DNA from 3 places in the Vibrio ponticus genome. Region 2 is predicted to be linked to each of the others. Evidence: predicted binding sites of a transcription regulator. Region 2 holds the regulator's gene; each other region holds the start of a gene.
The links. Region 2 encodes CRP, which controls carbon source genes, mostly activating them, when cyclic AMP is high. Its sites were predicted from a motif close to TGTGANNNNNNTCACA; they were not measured.

Region 1 (7,653 bases), 1.2 Mb from region 2:
TGGCAGCACAATCTAATAAGCCGATTTTCTCATTAAATGATATTGCGGCAAAAGAAGAGTTTTTAGCTGTGTGTGAAGAACTCCTAGAACGCATAGAAGGTTAGTATGAAGAGTCACGATTTTGCAAAACAATTAGCACTTATGGCTAAGGTCCTTAAGAACGGACCAAATGTAGAACTAGACCAATTAGACATAAATAATTTCGGGAGCGTATCTTATGTTGAGCCGACAGTTGAGCAGAGTGATATTCCTCGTGCTTTAAGCATGCTCGTTGGGTTGAATAATGTCCAAAAATCTCAGTGGCTAGCCTTAATCGAAGAATATAATATTCCTTTAGATATTCGCTCTCGTGATGCAACCAGAGATATTATTGGGAAACTATTAAACTACCTTTCCAAGAATAAAGAGGCTCGCGAACAATTATCTGGGAAGAAAACTAAAAAAGTATCGAATTCTTCTTCAGAGCTAGCCGATGCTCTTAGCATATTGTTGACTTAGATATGGATTCATTTATCAAAGAGATCGATGTTAACTTCGAAGTTTTTTTCAATGAAGTTCAAGTTAATATCGACAATGTTATTCAAAATAACAATACGGATAAAGAGCAGTTTAAGCTAAGTTATCGACGTTTGGTTTCCTATCAAGCTTGGATGAGCGAGATTTTGGAAAAAGTGACTTGTGAGGAGTCATTGTCATTTTTCATTGAAGCCCAAAATGACGCGCTAATGTCTCATTCTCTAGCGAGACAAGGTTCTTGGCGAGTTGCCTTGATGTCGCTTAGAAGCTGTATAGAGAATACAGTATTTGGACTTTATTACATTCAGCACCCAGTTGAGTTGGAGTTGTGGACAGAAGGGAAGCACAAGTTAGGTTTCACTGAGACGGTAAACTACTTGTTAAAGCACCCAAAGTTTCACTCTACGAATTCGACTATCAATGGTATTGAAACACTAAAAGCTGAATACGCGACTTTATCAAAAGCAGTGCATGGTTCTTCAAAGCTATTCAGAATGACTAAAACAGGTCAGATTGAGGGTCTTAATGTTGCTTCTCCGAGTGACTTTAGTAGTTGGAGGACGCGCGAAATATCAGTACTTAATTCCTTGAATCTAATATTGCTTTGTTTTTTTCAAGATGAGTTAGTCGGTGCTGCCAATAGCAATTTACGCAAAGCAATTAGTGTTGCAATTAATCAGAGCAAGTTTCCTTTAATAAAGAGTGAGCTTAAGATTAACCTGATTAAACCCACCCCTTAAGCTACTGAGACATATACACCTTATAAAAAGCCGAACCGACTCACCATAGGTTCGGCTTATACCCCAAGAAAGCTGAAGCATTTAGACTTCGTTGTTGCTGTCTCAGCACCTAGTGTTCAAACCCTTAAGTAGAATAGATAGGTCTACTTTCTGAATGCCCTTATCTTTCCAGTTTCGAAGTGGGCCAGACCATAGATTACATCTCAAATTAGATGAACTTGAAATCCATGAGATACTAATTTAGTAAAACGTGTAACTTAAAAATGTCAAACAATGAGTTAACTATTGTGGCTGGCTGATGCCGCCGAAAAGCAAAAGCCCCGACAACTCATTGAGTTATCGGGGCTTTCTTGAATAAATGGCACGCCCTGTAGGATTCGAACCTACGACCACATCCTTAGAAGGGACGTGCTCTATCCAGCTGAGCTAAGGGCGCGCTACAGGGACAGGATTATACGAGTTAGAACGCTTAACACAAGGGGTTTTCGTAACATTCTGATCTGAATGCTTAAAAAAACTTCATTATCCGTGGCTAAGAGCAAAAATAACACGAAGCAAACGTTTGCTTATAGATGTTCGTCAAATTTTTTGCGACAATGCACCGCGTATTTCTCGCCATTCAATTATGAAGGAAAGTCATGACAGCTCAAAACATAGATGGGACGTTAATATCGCAAACAGTGCGATCTGAAGTTGCAGCACGAGTAAAAGCACGCAAGGAAGCAGGCTTACGTGCACCGGGCTTAGCCGTAGTGCTTGTTGGTGAAGACCCTGCCTCTCAGGTTTATGTAGGTAGTAAGCGTAGAGCATGTGAAGAAGTAGGCTTTGTCTCTAAGTCTTTCGATCTTCCTGCAACTACGTCAGAAGAAGAACTACTTAGCCTGATTGATGAACTGAATGGTGATGCGGAGATCGATGGCATTCTGGTACAGCTTCCGCTGCCAGCAGGTATTGATACCACGCACGTATTAGAACGAATTCATCCAGAAAAAGACGTCGATGGCTTCCACCCATATAACGTCGGTCGTCTCGCGCAGCGTATCCCTAAATTACGCTCATGCACGCCTAAAGGTATCATTACCCTACTCGACCGTTACAACATCGACCTACGTGGTAAACACGCTGTGATCGTTGGCGCTTCAAACATTGTGGGTCGCCCGATGACACTTGAGCTATTGCTAGCCGGTTGTACCACTACAACCTGTCACCGCTTTACTAAAGATCTTGAAGGTCACGTTCGCCAAGCTGACGTGGTAGTTGTCGCGGTAGGTAAGCCAAACTTTATTCCTGGCGAATGGATTAAGAAAGGCGCAGTCGTGGTAGATGTGGGCATTAACCGCCTAGATACTGGCAAGCTGGTCGGCGACGTTGAATATGCTAAAGCCAAAGAGAACGCGAGCTTCATTACTCCCGTGCCTGGTGGTGTGGGTCCGATGACGGTAGCAAGCCTGATTGAGAACACCATGCTGGCTTGTGAGCAGTTCCATACGGAGAAGTAGGCGGAGCGGAACGCTACGCTTACGGATGCGGGAACGCAAAGCGAAGCTTTGCTTCGGGAATCGAGAACGCTAGCCAATGCCTAGCGACAAGATAAACAAAGGGCTGACGATAATCGTCAGCCCTTTTGTTTTAATTCGAAGATTTAATCCACGGATAGTTTTAGCGTGTGTCTTTCAATTCCCGAAGTGAGGCGTAAGCCCAGCCTTCCCGTTCGCTTGTCATCCCCGAGAGAGAGGGACGACCGAGTTGGGGATCTCGGGGTTAACTTCAACAAGAACAAGATTCCCTACTCGCGCTGCGCGCTCTATGGAATGACAAAGAAGTTAGGATTAGAATGCGACGCAGAGGCGAAACTACAATTCTTTGATCATCAACTTTATCGATTGGTGGTCTTTTGTTGAAGGGAATGGCTTCGTATCATTAAATACGAATTCGTCATATTTTACTTCTGCCTTAGCAACAAAACCCCTCTTCTCAAAAACCCATTGCGAGCGAGAGCCCGCAGATTCTGCTTGAGCAAATTTGAAGCCCAACGAAAGAGCATTTTCAAGAGCCGCGTTAATCAGTGATGTCGCAACTCCTTGTCCCACATAATCAGCATGAACACCAATAAACTTAACTTGAAGGTATGCTTTCTCTTCAACCATGAGATTTTCAAAGTATTTTGAGTTAAGTAACTTTAAAATCGCCATCATTGAATCTTCGTCAGCGCCTTCAAAAGATAGAGCCCCATTCAGATCGCAGCATAAGACGCCGCCAATCACTTCATCATTTTCGTTCAACGCAACGTAACCCAATGCGTTTTCAACATTTTCAGAGCTGACATACGTCAGGTAGCCTAAGAACTCTTGGTTGACATGCTCACTATCAAATTGGTCGCGAGCGAATGAGTCAAAGATAACTTGAGCCGTTGCTTCGACCTGAGAATATAAAATAGGCTTGATGGTAAATGGCATGTATGTACTCCAATTGGTTGTAGGAGCAGCACATATAGACGCACTACTCCATAAGGAAAGTAGTGCCAAGGAATCTAAAGATGAATTCTTACCAAAGGTAAGGAGCGGAATAACCAACCGCTCTTTATCGTTTTAGGCTTGAGTAATATACAGCAATGATTCGGGAATGGGAACGCCATGCGAGTGCATGGCTTACGGATGCGGGAACGCAAAGCGATGCTTTGCTTCGGGAGTCGAGATTGGTAGGCGATGCCTAACTACGAGATAGACAAAGGGCTGACGATAATCGTCAGCCCTTTGCTTTAATTTGAAGATTTAATCCACGGAACGCTTTTAGCGTGTGCTTTTCAACTCCCGAAGTGAGGCACAGCCGAACGTTCCCGCATCTCGAATCCGTAAGCGAGGTTTTCACCTCGCGTTCCGTATCCCTTAAAGACTCAGAATTACGCCAGCTAGTGATGCGCTCATTAAGTTCGCCATTACACCTGCTGCGATTGCGCGAAAGCCGTATTTCGAGATGAATGTACGCTTCTCTGGTACTAGGCTGCCTAGACCACCGATTAGCATCGCCATAGTCGAGATGTTAGCGAAACCACATAGAGCGAACGTTACGATAGCTTGTGAGTGTTCACTTAGCAGTGGTTTCACTTCCATTAGCTGGATGAAAGCCACAAATTCGTTCACCACTACTTTGTTACCGATTAGCGAACCTGCGATGGTCGCTTCATTCCATGGCACACCTAGTAGCCATGCCACTGGTGCAAATAGGTAGCCAAGAATTAGCTCAAAGCTTAGTTCAATGCCAAATAGATCACCAGCCCAGCCAAGAATACCGTTTAGTAGTGCAATCACACTGACGAACGCTAGCAGTGTTGCACCTACCGCAACCGCGATACGTAGACCAGACATTGCGCCATCTGCCATTGCTTCAACGACGTTAGTTGCTTTTGGCATTTCTACATTCTCTAGATCCATTTCTGGTGCAACTTCACCGCTTTCAGGCATCATAATTTTCGCCATAAGCAGACCCGCAGGCGCAGACATAAATGCCGCTGCGATTAGGTAGTTGAGATCCACACCCAGTGATGCGTAACCCACTAGCGTACCACCGGCAACTGATGCCAAACCACCCGTCATTACTGCGAAGAACTGAGAGTCTGTCATGTGTTTTAGGTAAGGCTTAACCACAAGTGGCGCTTCGATCATACCAACGAAAATGTTTGCTGTAGCAGAAAGAGATTCAGCACGACCGATACCAAGAAGTTTTTGTAGACCACCGCCAATCAGGTTGATCACTTTTGGCATTAGACCAATATGGTACAAACCAGAAATCAGCGCTGAGAAGAATACGATGATACCCAATACGTTGATTGCAAAAGTGAAGCCACCTGTTGCCAAGCCACCGAATAGGAATGCGATACCTTCTTGACCATAGTTGATTAGGTTAGAAACCGCTGCAGTTACGCTGCCTAGCGCTTCTTTACCTGCCGGAACATACAGAACTAGCAATGCGAACGTGATTTGTAGTGCAAACGCCAAAGATACCGTTCGGTAGTTAATATTTTTTCTATTTGTAGATAGTAGCCATGCTGTAAACAGAATCGCCACAATACCAAGGATTGAGTTCATAAAATGAATCCGACAAAAGTGGGGGAACAAGATTGGCGCCGGATAATAACCGCGAAAAAATGAGACGCAAGTCACGTTTGTTGCAAAGTTGTGGTTTTGAGTGGTTAGTTTTCAACCACCAATGTAACCATATGTTTTTTAACAGGATAAACGATTGCCAAACAGCATTATTTCCAAATGGAAAATATGTTTCTGACTTCAGAAAAAATAACTAAACGTTTGGTCGGCTAATATAAGGGGCTAATTGAACATCCCAGTGACAAGGAGAGCCAATTTTTTGTTTGATGAAATCAATCACCGCCGAGGTCTTTTTCGGCATGTAATGACGGCTTGGATACACGGCATAAAATGGCATGCTTTGACTGGCTCGCCACTCTGGCAGCAATTGGATCAACTGACCGTGCTTGAACTCATCACGGATCAGATAAGTCGCCAAGTAAGCAATGCCCCACCCTGCGACTGCCGCATCACGCACCGCTTCAGCTAAGTCGACCGAGTAGTTACCACTCACTTTAACTGCTAACTGCTGCTCAGCATTACTAAAGCTCCAGTTGGTGTAGTCACGCTCCCAACTGCGATAGATCAGACAATTGTGCTCGGCTAACTCTTGCGGGTGGGTTGGCGCGGCGTGATGCATTAAGTAATCTGGTGAAGCGGCAACCACAAACTGGCAATCGGCGATACGCTGCGCAACATAGCCTTCTGGCAGTCGTTCATTATTGGTGATCCACAAGTCGAGCCCTTCTTCGAGCATATCCACTTTGTAGTCAAACAGATGAACCTCTACCTGCAGGTCAGGATGCTGCGCTCTTAACTCTTGAATAGCAGGAATGATATGCAGTGTGCCAAATGATTGTGAAAGCCCGATTTTCACCAAGCCTTCCACTTCATCTCGTTGGCTCTCAATCTCGGTTTGCGCTTCATCGATCGTCAGCACGATTTGTTGGCAGTGACGATAAAAGCGTTCCCCCGCTTCGGTAGCGGTAAAACTGCGTGTAGTGCGCTGCACAAGCTTTACACCTAACGATTGTTCTAACAGGGCAAGCTGTTTACTGACGTGCGAAACCGACACCCCTAAGCTTTTTGCCGCTTGGGTAAAGTTCTTATGTTTAAGTAGTGCAGCAAACACCACCATTTGTGCGGCTCGTTCTGAAAGCACAGCGTCTCCTAGAAAAATTGAAGGGGCTCAATGAGCCCCTTAGTATACGTGTGGATATTCAACTTAATCTAGCATGATGCGGTCAGCTAAATGACTTACCGCTAATGCAAAGTAGTATGAGCGGTTCCACTTCATCAATACGTTGTAGTTGTTGTAAACCAAGTAGACACGACCGTCCGCTTTATCTGGTGCGGTCAACCATGCTTTGACATCGACGTTAGGTAACGCTTGTCCTTCGTAGCGAGTAATACCGAGCTTACTCCACTCCGCCAATGACTTCTCTTTACCTTCGACACGTCCTTCCAGGCTCATATCAAACCCTTTAGGCAACTTAACTTGGCGTCCCCAAGTATAGCTGTCATCCCAACCTGATTGGCTCAGGTAGTTCGCTGTAGAAGCAAAAACGTCTGCTTTGGTATTCCAAATGTCTTTTTTACCATCACCATTGCCGTCAGCGGCAAAGTTGATGAATGAGCTTGGCATAAACTGACATTGCCCCATCGCACCAGCCCAAGAGCCTTTCATATCTTCTACTTCGATATGTCCTTGATCGAGAATCGTCAGTGCTGCCATCAACTCTTTACGGAAGAACTCTTCGCGGCGACCATCGTACGCCATAGTCGAAAGTGCATCGACCACGCTATAGTTGCCAGTAAAGCGACCAAAGTTACTTTCTACGCCCCACAGCGCAACGATAAATCTTGGCTGTACACCGTACTTTTCACCAATACGAGTTAACTCCGCTTGGTGCTCTTTATACAGCTCTTTGGCTTGTTTGACTTTCCAATCAGGTACCGCACGCGGAATGTATTCATCCAACGTCAGGCGTTTTTCTGGTTGGTTGCGATCGGCTTTTACGGCGCGAGGTTTGTAAGTGACCTCGGCAAAAGCACTATTTACAATTTGCTGTGAAATGCCCTGTTCCAGTGCTTGCGCTTTCAAGCCTTCAACGTACTGGTCAAAGTCTTTATCTTGCGCCAACGCTGTTGAACTCAAGCTTACACCTAGTAAAACTGACAGTAATTTCTTCACTCTTACCTCCCTGAGAATCGGAGTTCTTATTCTGATTTTAGACGTGCTTTCTGTTCTTTGTATTCGTCTAATAGATTCTTTGGTGGTGGTGGCAATTGCAAGAAAAATCCTTGCTCATTAA
Region 2 (7,653 bases):
ACGACTACTACAAGTGGCTGACAGAGCAACAAAAAGCGGATCGTCGTGAAGCACAAGCGGAACAACCAGAGAAAAATACCGCCAACAGTGCCGCAGCGAAAAAAGATCAAAAACGTCGCGAAGCCGAGTTCCGTAAACTGACTGCCCCAATTCGCAAAAACCTGTCCAAACTCGAAGAGAAAATGGATAAATTAGGTGAACAACTTGCCAATGCAGAGCAACAATTAGCGGATAACTCACTGTATGAAGCCGAAAACAAGGCTAAACTTAATCAAGTTCTCGCGATACAAGCCTCCAGCAAAGCTGAGTTAGAAGACGTAGAAATGGAATGGATGGCTCTTCAAGAAGAGCTAGAGCAGATGGAACAGGAGTTCAGTGATCAATGAGTAATGAGCGCGTATACCTTTCACTTACCCTAGAACGCCTTTGGCAGTTTAGCTTGCAATACTACAGTGTGCGAGAAGTGAAAGAAGCGTGCTTAACTCTGCAAAACCATCACCATGGTAACGTTAACCTCCTGCTGCTTCTCAAGTGGCTGGATGAACAAGGCGCGACTATCGCGCCACAAGATTGGGCTCAAGTCGAACAGTGCTTGAGCCGCTCTGAAACGCTTCTCAGCAGCTTCCGAGAACTACGCCGAAAACTCAAACGTAATGTGCCCGATACCTTGTATCGTGAAACCTTACAATTTGAACTACAACTAGAAAAGCAACAACAGTCAGATTTAGTTGATTGCATCAATGGGCTTACTCTGCACAACGCCGATGATGAGTCCCTAACTCTGCGTTATTGTCGTCAGTTAGATGGAGAGCACCTTTACTCCATTTTCTCTCAACCCTTTGTACCGGATAACCCAACTGACACGCTATGACAAACTTTACTGCTGCCTCGGGCATGACCAATCCCCACATGCAAACTCTAGCGCCACGTTTTATTCGTAAAAAAGCGCTGTTTGAACCCATTTGGCAAACCCTCGATACCCCAGACGGTGATTTTATCGATCTTGCTTGGAGTGAAGATCCCCACTCCGATGCTGCACAAAACAAACCGCTGTTTATTCTGTTTCATGGTTTAGAGGGTTGTTTTTATAGCCCATACGCCAATGGATTGATGTCAGCCTTCGCCAAGCAAGGTTGGCTATCGGTGATGATGCATTTTCGCGGTTGTAGCGGTAAGCCGAATCGCTTGCCACGCGCCTATCACTCCGGTGAAGTAGAAGATGCACGTTTCTTCTTAGAGCACATTGAGCAGCAATTTCCTCAACAGACCAAAGTTGCGGTAGGCATTTCTCTCGGCGGTAATATGCTGGCTAACTATCTAGCTGAGTATGCTGATGAACCACTGCTCAATGCCGCATCGATTATCTCGGCACCACTCGACCTCTCAGCATGCTCAAGTCGTATTGAACAAGGTTTCTCGAAGCTCTACAAAGCCTACTTACTTAAGTCACTCAAGCGTAACGCGCTGCGCAAGCACCATCTACTTAAAGGTGAACTTGGGCTCACCTACCAAACCATTAAGCGCGTGACTAAGTTATACGACTTTGACGATTTGATTACCGCGCCACTGCATGGCTTTAAAGATGCAGAAGATTATTATCAGCGCTGCTCAGGCATCCATCGCCTGCAACAGATCAAACTGCCAACCCAGATCATTCACGCCAAAGATGATCCCTTTATGACTGATGCGGTGATCCCTCACTTTGTGCTGCCTGACAATATCGACTATCGACTGCTGGATAACGGCGGGCACGTCGGCTTTGTCACTGGCTCACTGCTCAAACCAAGATTCTGGCTAGAAGAGATGCTACCCGCTTACTATCAGCCACTAAAAACCGCATAATGTTAGAGCCAGCAAGACTGGCTCTCTCCCAATCATAAAAGTAAGAGGTATTTATGATTATCCCTTGGCAAGAAATTGCTGCCGATACCCTAGACAATTTAATTCGTGAGTTTGTACTACGTGAAGGAACCGACTACGGTGCGGTTGAGGTTTCACTACAAGCTAAAGTCGATCAAGTAAAAGCTCAGCTCGCTTCTGGCGAGGCAGTGATTGTCTATTCTGAGTTGCACGAAACCGTGGATATTCAGCTTAAACAGAAATTCTAATCTCTATGCGGCATAGACACTTCTGTGCCGCTACACCGTATTTTCTTCACCCATGCCCACAGTAGAATCTTTTAAACAAAAAGTTAAAGCATGTTATATTGCTGTGATATCCAAATAAGTCTGCCCAGCGCAGTACTGACTTGGAACAAACATAATTATTAACAGGAACGTTAGTTTTAGACAGGGTTTGTCATGTCAGCAAAGCATCCAATCATTGCCGTCACTGGTTCTTCTGGTGCGGGTACTACCACGACCTCCGAAGCCTTTCGCAAGATGTTCAATATGATGGACATCAAACCCGCCTGGGTTGAGGGGGATAGCTTCCATCGTTTTACACGTCCTGAAATGGATGTGGAGATCCGCAAAGCCCGTGAACAAGGTCGCCATATCAGCTACTTTGGTCCGCAAGCGAACGACTTCCCTGCTCTGGCTGAGTTTTTCCGTCAATACGGTGAAGATGGCAGCGGTAAAGTCCGTCGCTACTTGCACACTTTTGATGAAGCGGTGCCTTACAACCAAATGCCCGGCACTTTTACGCCATGGCAAGAGCTCCCAGAAGACAGTGATGTTCTGTTCTACGAAGGCTTGCATGGCGGCGTGGTGGATGGTGATGTTAATGTGTCTCAACATGTCGACTTTCTGATTGGCATGGTGCCGATCGTCAACCTTGAGTGGATTCAAAAGTTCGTCCGCGATACTCGTGACCGAGGTCATTCTCGTGAAGCGGTCATGGACTCAATTGTTCGCTCAATGGATGATTACCTAAACTACATTACGCCACAATTTTCTCGCACCCATATTAACTTCCAACGTGTGCCGACCGTGGATACCTCCAACCCGCTGGATGCGAAGGGGATTCCAAGCTTAGATGAAAGCTTTGTGGTAATCCGCTTACGTGGCTTCAAAAACGTTGACTATCCCTACCTATTAGCAATGATAGATGGGTCATTCATGTCGCGTCACAACACGCTCGTTGTCCCTGGTGGCAAAATGAGTTTTGCGATGGAACTGATTGTCAGACCGATTCTTCAGCAGTTAATAGAAACGGGCAAAATTGGCTAAATAGCGTAACCCAAGTCACCTAAAAGTGTGAGTATTACTGAGCGAGTCACGTACAAACGACCTAGAGAATACTTACCCCTGGGCGGCATTGTGCCTGTTACCTTTGTGGTAAATCAGGCACCGTGACGAGACTCTGAAGTCCGCGTTTTTAAGTCATTTAGGTAGCGATAAACGCGATTACTTTTCATACCGTGATCATGTGCACGTTTTCGCTTATAAAATAGCACCCTGTACCCGATTAAAATCAAGAAATCCTTTGGGAAAAAGGATACTATTTGAAACCGAAACACAAGATAGCTTGCAGCACTAGTAAAGTGCTCTTATCCTAGTTATCCCCATTTTGGGCTTAGCAACAACATGGAAAGCGCAAGCGTACCCTGCAGAGGAAGTGAGATATTATGGTTCTAGGTAAACCTCAAACCGATCCAACATTAGAGTGGTTCCTTTCACACTGTCATATTCATAAGTACCCATCAAAAAGCACGCTAATTCATGCGGGCGAGAAAGCAGAAACTTTGTACTACATCGTTAAGGGTTCTGTTGCGGTTCTTATCAAGGACGAAGAAGGTAAGGAAATGATCCTTTCTTACCTAAACCAAGGTGATTTCATCGGTGAGCTTGGTCTATTTGAAGAAGATCAAGAGCGCACAGCTTGGGTTCGTGCCAAGTCTCCTTGTGAAGTAGCTGAAATTTCATTTAAGAAATTCCGTCAACTTATCCAAGTAAACCCAGACATTCTTATGCGTCTGTCTTCGCAAATGGCACGTCGCCTACAAGTGACTAGCCAAAAAGTGGGTGACCTAGCATTCCTAGATGTAACTGGTCGTATCGCGCAAACGCTACTAAACCTAGCGAAACAACCTGATGCGATGACTCACCCAGACGGCATGCAAATCAAGATCACACGTCAAGAAATCGGTCAAATCGTTGGCTGTTCTCGTGAAACGGTTGGTCGTATCTTGAAGATGCTAGAAGAGCAGAACCTAATCTCTGCTCACGGTAAAACTATCGTTGTGTACGGCACTCGCTAATTCACACCTGTGAGCGAATAAGATTACAAAAGCCACCCTCGGGTGGCTTTTTTCTTTAGCGGAATCGAGAATTTGGAACGCTTCGCTCCGAGATCGGACTTCGAGATAAAACAACTTAAACCCCGTTCCATACACGAAGCACTCCAATATCTGTCAGCGGCAGCATTCCGTGTGAGAAGCATTCCCGTAGCCGTAAGCGACAGCGTTCCGTGCGCGAAGCATTCCCGCATCCGTAAGCGGCAGCGTTCCGTGCGCAAAGCATTCCCACATCCGTGAGCGGCAGCGTTCCGTGCGCGAAGCATTCCCACCTCCGTAAGCGGCAGCGTTCCGTGCGCGAAGCATTCCCACCTCCGTAAGCGGCAGCGTTCCGTGCGCGAAGCATTCCCACCTCCGTAAGCGGCAGCGTTCCGTGCGCGAAGCATTCCCACCTCCGTAAGCGGCAGCGTTCCGTTATCCGTTGGTACTCTCAAATATCTTATCGGCTGATGCGGCGACAAAGCCGGGGTAAAGCTCACCGTCTGCCATTGGGTAGCGCTTAGCAAACTCGTAGAAACCTCCGGGGATAAGCACTACCCCATCCTCAAATTCCACTTGAACTTTATCTGCCATGGTAGACGATTGTTCGAGCAACACATCGGGGGAACCTTTTACCTCTCCGCCGGATTGGTTAATCACAAAACCACAAGCTTTGAGATAGTCATTCACCTGTTGCACTTGGTCAAACTGATTGAGCTGATTAACACTCACAGTAAAGTGGTTGGCGCCATAACCGTGCGCGGCTAACCACGCGGCGTACTCACTCTCTTGTGCGAGCAGTTGATAATCTTGATGCGTCAATTGCCAAGGACGACCAGCGTACAAAAACTCACTACCTTGCATATCCTCCGCGGATACTTGAGCAACCAACTGTTTGACTATCGTTTGTAGCTGCGCAGAGCACTCTTCGACTTTAAGTTGACTAATAAACACTTTAGGTTGAGTTGGATCAGGGTGTTGATAGTGCTTGGCGACCAGTTTTTTGGCTTCAAACAGATAATCGCCAGCTTCTTGGTAGCCTAACGCTAAGAAAGGTTTAGCTAACACCTCTAACTCAACTGGCGCTAAGTTGAAGGTACGCAGGGCAATGTGGTCATTGATGAGTGGTTCATCTTCTTGCAGCAGCTTATGCACATTACCCGCTGAGGGGCAAAGGCGTGAGGTATAATCTTCCCATAGCGACTGGAACAATGTATCTGGCGTCATAGCGCCTCCTTGTTTCGGTGTAGGGTGTTGTTATTGTTCTTTGAGTAAGTCAATCAAGTGTAGTGTAAGACTAAGTCACTAGAGTATTAACCTATGTGACTTAGTCTAAGTTTTTACAAGATGATACCCGGGCTTAAGCTATCAGGTAACAAGGTTTGCTCACCTTCCATCGAAGCCATTGGGTAGGCGCAGTAGTCAGCCGCGTAATAAGCACTTGGACGCAAGTTACCCGATGCGCCCGGTCCACCAAATGGCGCATCGCCACTGGCTCCGGTTAACTGACGATTACGGTTAACGATACCGGCGCGAATGTGCTCAACAAAATATTCCCACTCCGCGTCATCGGTGGAGACTAACCCTGCCGACAAACCAAAGCGAGTATCATTGGCGAACTCTACCGCTTGCTCAATGCCTTGATAGCGAATCACTTGCAGTAAAGGACCGAAATACTCTTCATCTGGCAACGATTCGACAGCTGTTACATCAATGATGCCCGGTGAAACAAACGCGCATGAACCTAACTTTGCTTCAATGAGACTTTCACCACCGAGTGACTGCAGGTTTTGCTGAGCATCGAGGATTATGTTCGCTGCCGCTTGAGAGATCTGTGGTCCCATAAAAGGCGCCGGGTCGGCAAAAGGTTGATCAACACGAATATTACGCGTGGCTTCGACCAGTCTCACCAGCAGTTGGTCACCTTTATCACCGCTTGGTATATAAAGTCGGCGCGCACAGGTGCAACGCTGACCAGCACTGATAAATGCGGATTGGATAATGGTATAGACGGTCGCATCAAGATCGCCGTACTGCTCTGAAATCACCATCGGGTTGTTACCGCCCATCTCCAGCGCCAGCATTTTATCTGGCTGACCTGCAAACTGGCGATGCAGTAAGTGTCCAGTATTGGCGCTACCGGTAAACAACAGCCCATCAATCCCTTTTGATTCAGCGAGCGCGATCCCGGTCTCTTTGCCGCCTTGAACTAAGTTAATCACGCCATCAGGCAAACCCGCTTTCTGCCAAAGTTTCATCGCCAGTTCACCCGTCCACGGAGTTTGCTCCGACGGCTTAAACACCACGGTATTACCGGCTAACAGCGCAGGAACGATATGCCCATTGGGTAAATGGGCAGGAAAATTATAAGGACCAAAAACTGCCATAACGCCTAACGGTCTGTGACGCAGCACGATTTGATTACCTGCCGCCTCACGTTGCGACTCACCCGTGCGCTGATGATAAGCTCGAATTGAAATGGCAATTTTACCCGCCATAGCCGCCGCTTCCGTACGCGTTTCCCACAGCGGCTTCCCGGTCTCTTTGGCTATCACCTCAGCAACTTGCTCGCTATTGGCTTTGACCAATTCGGCAAAGCGCAACACGACCGCTTCACGCTGCTCAAAGCTCAGCTTTTTCCAGCTTAAAAATGCCCGTCTTGCGGATGAAACCGCCTCATCCACTTGAGCCGCCGTTGCGCTACGGCTTTGCCATACCACTTCACCACTGTATGGCGTGGTTGACTCTATCGTTTCACCTGCACCTTCTAGCCACTTACCTGCTATCCACTGTGTCATATCATCATTCCTTAACTGTTTGACGTTATTGCGCAAGCATGCGCACGTAATCCCCGTTTTCGACCTGCAAAGCCTCTGCAACATCCGGTGCGATAATGACCGACTCAGTGGCGTGGTCGTGAGCCGCTTTAGCCGCGACGGCTCTAAAGTTTTCAAACGAGGTGTTACTGATCAAATAGTCGTTATCGCTACTGTGCTCACTGATAGCAACTTTGGCGCGGAAAGAGTGACGCACCGATTCGATATTACGCAAATCGCACTCGACGGTTGGACCACCATCAAAAATATCGACGTAATTACGGCAGGTGAAGCCCTCTTTTTCCAATAGGCTCAACGCCGGCTTGGTATTGTCATGCACCTGCCCAATGACCGCTTGCGCTTCTGGGCTAAGCAAATTGATGTAGATAGGTAACTTCGGCATTAGGTCGGCAATAAATCCTTTCTTACCAATCCCGGTTAAGTAATCTGCCATGGTAAAATCGATACTGAAAAAGTTCTCTTGTAGCCATTGCCAAAATGGAGAGTTGCCCTCTTCGTCAGAGACTCCACGCATCTCTGCAAAAACGGTTTTTGAGAAACGATGAGGATGTTCCGCCATCATCAAAAAACGACACTTCGACATCAAGCGTCCATTGAGAC
Region 3 (7,653 bases), on a different replicon from region 2:
CAAAAATGGAGAAAAAAGTTGAGCAATGATCTTTGATTGTTGTAAACGTTTGCTTTGGCGAAAATGGTGTAATTCTATTACAAAAAAGCATAATGATGGTTATGTATATAACAAATTATTCCGTCAGTCGTTTTGCATATTTAAAGACCGCGATAGGACTACGGGAGAAAGGTTAGACAACACAGAGAAAGTTAAAGGCAAGTTAAGCGTTAAACGGACAGATGCTTTATATCGCTAACAATCTGAATATGACATTTCATTCAACAGAGTTACTTGGCGTGAAACCTAAACTTTACGCTGTGTTGTTTAATTGCTCAATATCTAATGCTTAGTCGTTATCGGATCTTGAGTAAATATCCGCACTGACTGCATTGATAAACTTCTTTTATGCCCACTAGTTTTTGTAGAAAGGTGCGGTGGAGTCTTTGAAGCGATTTATGGTGTGTGCACATATTCTAGGTTCCTTATACCGGAGCATAAACCAATCAAGAAAACCCCAGAAATTCTCTGAACTTGATTGATTTTGATACTAATGATTGTTGCAAGATAACCGTACTGTTGTTCATAAAAGCGTATTCAGTAACGATTAAGGGAAGGCGATATTAGGCGTTAGATATTAATGTAAACAACTTATATAAAGTTAAATGATGGCGGAATAGATTTAACGACTAAAGCTAGATAATTGATTAGTAATAAATATATGTTTATATGTGCATTTGTGTCAGGTGATAAACAGTAGTTATAAGCATGAGAATGTCGCTGTAACTGACTGATAAAAATCCCATTTTGCTCGCACAGAATTCGATATAGTCAGGGTGAGTGCCTCTGTTGTGCTATTCTTTTGATTATTAAAGATAACGATAGATCGATGGTGGTGCCTGTTTATAAATGGATAAACATCATTTGAGTCGGTGATTTTTAATATTTCTAACCTCTAGCGTTAACTCTAAGTCACATCAAAAGGATATTGGTATGAAACTTAAACGCGAAGCGATGTTGGCACTATTAACATGCGGTGTTGCAGTTAATTCATTGGCTTCTCAGGAAATCTCAACATTTATCTATAATGGTGCCAATACCTCCGCTGCAGAATGGCCGTCTATCGCAGGGCTATATTATGAGTCGGTTGATGATCCCAATGTTTATGGTCAGTTTTGTACCGCCACGATACTAGACAATCGACATGTTATGACCGCAGCCCATTGCCTATATTACAATGGTAACTTAGATGAAGAAGTCATGGTGTTCACTTCGGTCGCCCCTCAACTCAACAGCAGTCGTCAATTTGCAAGTTCTGGCAAGGTGCGTGGTCAAGCGTTTTATATTCATCCTAACTATGTGGACTCATCTGATGCCAATGGCATAGCCTGGCCAAATGACATCGCGATCATTCAACTTGAAGAGGCGATGAATGTCTCTGCTTTTGACTACGTTGAGCTTGGACAATCGATGGATTCATTCAATTATCGTATTGACGGTGAGCCGCTTGTTGCCGTGGGTTATGGGGTAACTGAAACTGGAAGTAGTGGTGAGTTGTTAAAAACTCAACTCAATTATGAGCCAAGCTTTTCATGCGATCTAGGCGCTAGTGATTCACAGATCTGCACCTCTGGTGAATTCAATAATTCGACAAACGTGCGTAATGCAATCTGTAGCGGCGATTCTGGGGGACCGCTGTACTGGTTTGATGGTTCAGAATACAAGCAAGTCGGAATTTCGAGTTATGGTTGGATAGACTGTTATGAGTCGAGTTCGGATGATACTTCGGTATTCACGGAAGTTGCCGACTATTCAAGTTGGATAGCGAGCGTTATTGCTGGGAATGAAACACCAAATTTTACGGTTACGGCAGAGCAGCGTGATCAGTACGAGGGATCTGATGATTTCGGCGATAGGGATAGAGACCGAGCTTTTGAAGAGATAGACCGATTATTTTCAGTAAACGATTCGAGCGGTGGTAGTACGTCGTTGTTTATGCTCTTGTGCTTAACTGCGATTGGCTTTGCTCGATTATCTGTTAGATCGTAATGGTCACTTATATCCTCAGAGGCGCAAACGGCTCGTTTTCTTGCTGCGCATAACTACTTGTTTATCGTATTATCAAGTAGCGATAGATTGGAAAGCGAAGGTTCGAATGGCAAGTCAAATCAAAAAAGAAAGTAAGTTTAATGCGCTCTTGTAAGGGCGTTGTTAGCAACGGAGACAATGCCCTCTCGAGTGCTCTAGGTGCGCAGTCGGTGAAAGTTTGTGCCCAGGTTAAACATGATCAGTGAATCGCTTGCATTACTCGGCGAAATTTAGACGTATTCATCGATGTGGTGCATCTTTCGAACAACATTTTCGCCTTTAAATGTCTTTACCACGACATTGTCTTCATTGCGAATTTGGATTTGATTGTGCTGATTAAGCGAAGCACTTAAATGACCACCTTGGTTTTTCAAGCTTTGATCGATGAATTTAGTCGCAGATTTTAAGTCATGCTGGATATGGGGTTGGTAGATAGCATGTTCGATTTTCATCATCCGTTGATTCCTATCAATAAAACCGTACATCGTTCAATTTATCACCAGTCAAATTATTGGTCTATAGTACGTGGTTTACCTAGGCGATGTTTACTGTAAGCTTTTCAATACAAAAAAAGAACCCCGCACAAAGCGGGGCAGAAGGTTGTTGTATATGTCTAATGCCAAACTGACGTATGTTAAGAACGCGAGGAGTTATTCGTTAACTAAATTAAAGTTAGAAACAAAGTCTGTTTAGCGCCAATTTAAATATGCATTCTGTTGCTTTTATGTTCGTAAGTGTGATCCTTATTCAGGAGTGAATGGAAAAGCGATGAAACTAAAAAACGTTTGCGTGGTTAAATAATGAGCGCTTGAACGTTTGCGTAAAAATATGTGATGAATGTCTCGTATCTATCGCTATACTTGCCGCCCGGTTATGGGCAAAAACCCTACCAATACAAGCCGTCACATGGACGAGTGAATGACCCCAAGGACAGGACCAGCTGTTAATTCAATGCTTGTAAAGGTGATCTTAAGTGAATGTGATTTTTGGTTTAATCGGTATCCTAGTCCTAGTTGGATGTGCAGTGCTGTTGTCAGAGAGCCGTAAGGCGATCAATTGGAAAACAGTATCGCGAGCGATGCTATTGCAGGTTGGTTTCGCCGCCTTAGTTCTCTATTTCCCGTGGGGGCAAGTAGCGTTAGCCAGTTTAAGTGGTGGTGTTGCAAGTCTTCTCTCTTTTGCCGATGAAGGCATCAAGTTCCTTTTTGGCGATCTTGCTAATACTGGTTTTATCTTCGCTGTCCGCGTCCTTCCTATTATTATCTTCTTTAGTGCGGTTATCTCAGCGCTTTATTACTTAGGCATCATGCAACGTGTTATCGAGTTCATCGGTGGCGCTATTCAAAAATTCTTGGGTACAAGTAAAGCTGAATCTCTCGTTGCAACGGGTAATATCTTCCTTTCTCAAGGTGAATCTCCACTTCTTGTTCGTCCTTTCCTTTCTCGTATGACTCGTTCTGAACTGTTTGCTGTAATGGCTGGTGGTATGGCATCGGTAGCGGGTAGTGTACTGGGTGGATACGCAGGCTTGGGTGTCGATCTTAAATACCTTATTGCGGCGAGCTTTATGGCTGCCCCTGGTAGTTTGATGATGGCAAAGATCATTGTACCTGAACGCGGTACACCAGTTGATCAGTCAGACATTGAAATGGACAAAGCTCAAGACTCTAACGTTATCGATGCGCTTGCAAGCGGTGCGATGAATGGTATGAAAGTAGCCGTTGCTGTAGGTACCATGCTGATTGCATTTGTATCGGTTATCGCGATGGTCAATACGGGTCTTGAAAACTTGGGTGAGCTTGTTGGTTTCTCAGGCGTCACGCTGCAAGGTCTATTTGGTTACTTGTTCGCACCACTTGCTTGGGTTATCGGTGTACCATCAAATGAAGTATTGATGGCGGGTTCATACATTGGTCAAAAAGTGGTAATGAATGAGTTTGTTGCCTTCATTGACTTCGTAGAACACAAACAACTGCTATCAGAACACTCGCAAGTGATCATTACTTTCGCTCTGTGTGGTTTTGCTAACATCGGTTCTATTGCAATCCAGCTTGGTTCGATTGGTGTGATTGCTCCTGAGCGTCGTTCTGAAGTTGCCAACCTAGGTCTTAAAGCGGTAGCTGCCGGTACACTGGCGAACCTAATGAGTGCATGTTTAGCGGGTATCTTTATTCTGCTTTAATTAACCAATCAGTTTTGTTTAAGCGCCTTCATTTGATGGCGCTTTTTTTTGTTCCGCGGAAGGCTAATGAGGCTTGAAGGCGTGATTAACAACTTAAATGAGTCAACTCACTCATATCAAAGACGATGATTCAGCGAGAGGAGGCGAAACGCGCTTCTCTATTGATGACTTTAGCGACTTTTCCCATCCTCTAATAAATCTGACTGATTAAATCGGAAAACTATTGTTTAAGTCATTGTCTCGAGCCTTGATGTCGCTCATATTGTGCTTCATATACCTAAACGAAAGCTATTTTGAGAAGTACAGATATGGATAATTTGGTTAAACGATTTCTGCGTTATGTTTCTTTTGACACTCAATCAAACCCAGCTAACGCTGCATGCCCAAGCAGTGATGGACAATTTACTTTCGCCAATCAACTAAAACAGGAGTTAGTTGAACTCGGCTTAAGCGATGTAACATTAGATGCGAACGGTTACCTAATGGCTCGTTTACCAAGTAATGTAAACTATGAAGTACCAGCGATAGGTTTTGTTGCACACATGGATACTGCACCTGATGCATCTGGAGCGAATGTAAAACCTCAAGTGGTTGAAAACTACCAAGGTGGTGATATTGCTTTAGGAACTGGTGAGCAAGTTCTTTCACCAGTTCAATACCCAGATTTACATAAGTTACATGGTCACACACTGATCACGACAGATGGAACAACGCTTCTAGGTGCAGACAATAAAGCGGGTATTGCTGAAATCATCACAGCAATTGCAACGCTAATCGAAAATCCAACCATTCCTCACGGAGATATCTGCATTGGCTTTACGCCAGACGAGGAAATCGGTCGTGGTGCTAACTTATTTGATGTTGAAAAATTCGGTGCGCAATGGGCTTACACCATTGATGGCGGTCCTGTAGGTGAGTTGGAGTTTGAAAACTTTAACGCGACCAATGCTGATGTCATTTTCTACGGTAACAATGTCCACCCGGGTACAGCCAAAGACAAAATGGTTAACTCAATGAACATCGCTGCGCGTTTTCAAATGATGATGCCAGCAGAGGAAACGCCGGAGTGCACCGAAGGTTATCAAGGTTTCTACCATCTAAAATCTGCTGAGATGTCTGTGGCGAAAAGCGAACTCGGATACATTATCCGTGACTTTGAGCGCGATGGATTGGAACAGCGTAAAGCGTTCATGCAGCGTATTACCGATGACATAAATGCTAGCTTAAGCCGTGGTCGTGTTGAGCTAAAACTCACTGATAGCTACTTCAATATGAAGGAGATGGTTGAGCCTCATCCACACATTATTGAACTAGCAAAACAGGCGATGCTCGAGTGTGATGTAGAACCTTTGATTAAGCCGATTCGAGGTGGTACCGATGGTGCAAGATTGTCATTTATGGGTTTGCCTTGCCCGAATATCTTTACTGGTGGCTACAATTTCCACGGTATTCACGAATTCATTACGGTTGATGGAATGAAGCAAGCTGTTAGCGTGATAGTAAAATTGGCAGAAAAAACCGCTTTAGAATACCGTTAATCGCCTGAATGCTCTAGGATTTAGTAAGAGCCAGACTGGGAATCGGTCTGGCTCAATACTGAATTTGAAGGAGTATAAATGCGATTTCTTTTATTAATTGGGTCCCATCTTACGTTTGCTGCTGTGGGTTTCGCGTTAGGGATCTACGCTTTGCCTATTCTTACCCAGCCTACGGCACCAGCCGTAGAAGAGATACAAGACATCACCAAACATGCACTGTTTAACGCTGAATTTCAACGAGAGCGGCTAGACAGTGACTTTTTGCACTGGGGTGAAGGCTCAGTGGCGATCAGCGATACTCAAATCGTGTTCATGGGCGAGCTTGCACCAGGTCCTGATTACAAACTCTACCTATCACCGGTATTTATTGAAACCGAAGAGGCATTTGCTCAGTACAAAGATACAATGATTCAGATTGGTGATATTAAAACTTTTGACCGCTTTAGTTTGAATTTACCGCCGGAGGTTAATGTTTCTGAATACAACACAGTGATAGTATGGTGCGAAAGTTTTGGTGAGTTTATTACATCGGCTCGCTATAACTAACTCAACATTGAATGATTCAATGTAAACCAATAAAACTGCTTACAGGAGTAACTCGTGGAGAAAGTACAAGTTGTAATCGATTTTCTTCTTACTCACAAAATAGTCTTTTCTGTTTTAATTATCACTTTTATCTCGATCATCCGCCGGATTGCGTTGTCCAAAATACGTGGTGATGTGGCGTTCGTTTCTGAAGATCAACGCAAATGGATGTCGCGTACCAAAAACGGCTCGTTCACCACAATTGTTTTATTACTTTTTATTCTCTGGCAGTCCGAAATCAATGAGTTTGCACTGTCATTAACAGCCATTGCCGTTGCAGTGGTCGTTGCGAGTAAAGAAATTATTCTTTGTTTTACAGGATCAATTCAACGAGCGAGTTCGCGCTCATTTCGAATAGGGGATTGGATTGAAGTAGGCAAGCTGTGCGGTGAAGTGATAGAGCACAACATGATGGCAACCGTAATCCAAGAAATTGATCTTTACCATGGGCAGTATCACTTTACGGGTAAAACAGCGACATTGCCAAACAGTATGTTTTTTACTTATCCAGTTAAGAACTTAAATTTTATGAAGCGATTCGTGTATCACGATTTTTCGATTGTGGTACGTGATTTCGTCAACTTATACCCAATGCTGCCTGATTTGACTAACAAGATTGAAAACCACTGTCAGGATTTTATTGAAGTCGCAAGACGATACAACTCGATCATTGAGCGCCATGCTGGCGTCGATCTACCAGGTTCCGAACCGCATATTCATATTAATAGTACGGCAACTGGTGAGCAAAATATCCACATAATGATCTTCTGTCCAACCGATCAAGCTAACCATATTGAGCAATTGATTCGAGAAGATTTTATGGTGCTTTATGAGCAACGTTTTGTGGAGAAATCGAACGATATTTCATCACTTTAGATGCTTTTTAGACTAAAAACTCTAATTTTAGATAATGCTATCGTCATAACAAAAAATCCCAATGGAAGTTTGCTTTCATTGGGAGTACTGTGCGCCGACTTGCTTATATATCACTCTATGTGCTTATTAAAGCAAGTGAATTGATAATGAATAGTCAATTTGGCGCTGTTGAGAGAACAACCATCTCTAGTTAGAGGTGACACCACACGGAATGAATGGGGCGGCGTTTCTATTTGCAAGGCTTTATAAAAAAGCAAATAAAGAGAAAAAGCCCAACATGAATTTAAAATCGTTGTATCGCTTTATCGCGAGCACATCTGAAAACAGTTACATCAATGGCTTATGTAACGTGTTTTTAATGCTTTTACCGATCAGTTTGATTTCTGCTTTCTGTATGCTGGTAGG

Region 1: a site for CRP is predicted at 5,402-5,417, ahead of GZN30_RS08465 (NupC/NupG family nucleoside CNT transporter). Genes of this name have one in related genera too.
Region 3: a site for CRP is predicted at 2,897-2,912, ahead of GZN30_RS18940 (NupC/NupG family nucleoside CNT transporter). Genes of this name have one in related genera too.

What each region holds. Positions count from the first base shown of each region.
Region 1 covers NZ_AP019657.1:1,942,620-1,950,272, forward strand. The annotation lists gene GZN30_RS08435 (ParA family protein) at 1-104, shown strand, start outside; gene GZN30_RS08440 (hypothetical protein) at 106-498, shown strand; gene GZN30_RS08445 (hypothetical protein) at 501-1,256, shown strand; tRNA gene GZN30_RS08450 (tRNA-Arg) at 1,616-1,692, opposite strand; gene folD (bifunctional methylenetetrahydrofolate dehydrogenase/methenyltetrahydrofolate cyclohydrolase FolD) at 1,895-2,755, shown strand; gene GZN30_RS08460 (GNAT family N-acetyltransferase) at 3,110-3,712, opposite strand; gene GZN30_RS08465 (NupC/NupG family nucleoside CNT transporter) at 4,142-5,341, opposite strand; gene GZN30_RS08470 (LysR family transcriptional regulator) at 5,553-6,500, opposite strand; gene GZN30_RS08475 (lytic murein transglycosylase) at 6,564-7,532, opposite strand; gene GZN30_RS08480 (YcgL domain-containing protein) at 7,559-7,653, opposite strand, start outside.
Region 2 covers NZ_AP019657.1:3,158,109-3,165,761, reverse strand. The annotation lists gene GZN30_RS14290 (ABC transporter ATP-binding protein) at 1-386, shown strand, start outside; gene GZN30_RS14285 (TIGR02444 family protein) at 383-871, shown strand; gene GZN30_RS14280 (hydrolase) at 868-1,842, shown strand; gene GZN30_RS14275 (YheU family protein) at 1,896-2,108, shown strand; gene GZN30_RS14270 (phosphoribulokinase) at 2,301-3,170, shown strand; gene crp (cAMP-activated global transcriptional regulator CRP) at 3,569-4,201, shown strand; gene GZN30_RS14260 (DUF1338 domain-containing protein) at 4,652-5,443, opposite strand; gene astD (succinylglutamate-semialdehyde dehydrogenase) at 5,557-7,014, opposite strand; gene astA (arginine N-succinyltransferase) at 7,040-7,653, opposite strand, start outside.
Region 3 covers NZ_AP019658.1:1,069,314-1,076,966, reverse strand. The annotation lists gene GZN30_RS18950 (S1 family peptidase) at 973-2,028, shown strand; gene GZN30_RS18945 (hypothetical protein) at 2,298-2,522, opposite strand; gene GZN30_RS18940 (NupC/NupG family nucleoside CNT transporter) at 3,041-4,249, shown strand; gene pepT (peptidase T) at 4,558-5,787, shown strand; gene GZN30_RS18930 (DM13 domain-containing protein) at 5,866-6,333, shown strand; gene GZN30_RS18925 (mechanosensitive ion channel family protein) at 6,388-7,248, shown strand; gene GZN30_RS18920 (EAL domain-containing protein) at 7,526-7,653, shown strand, end outside.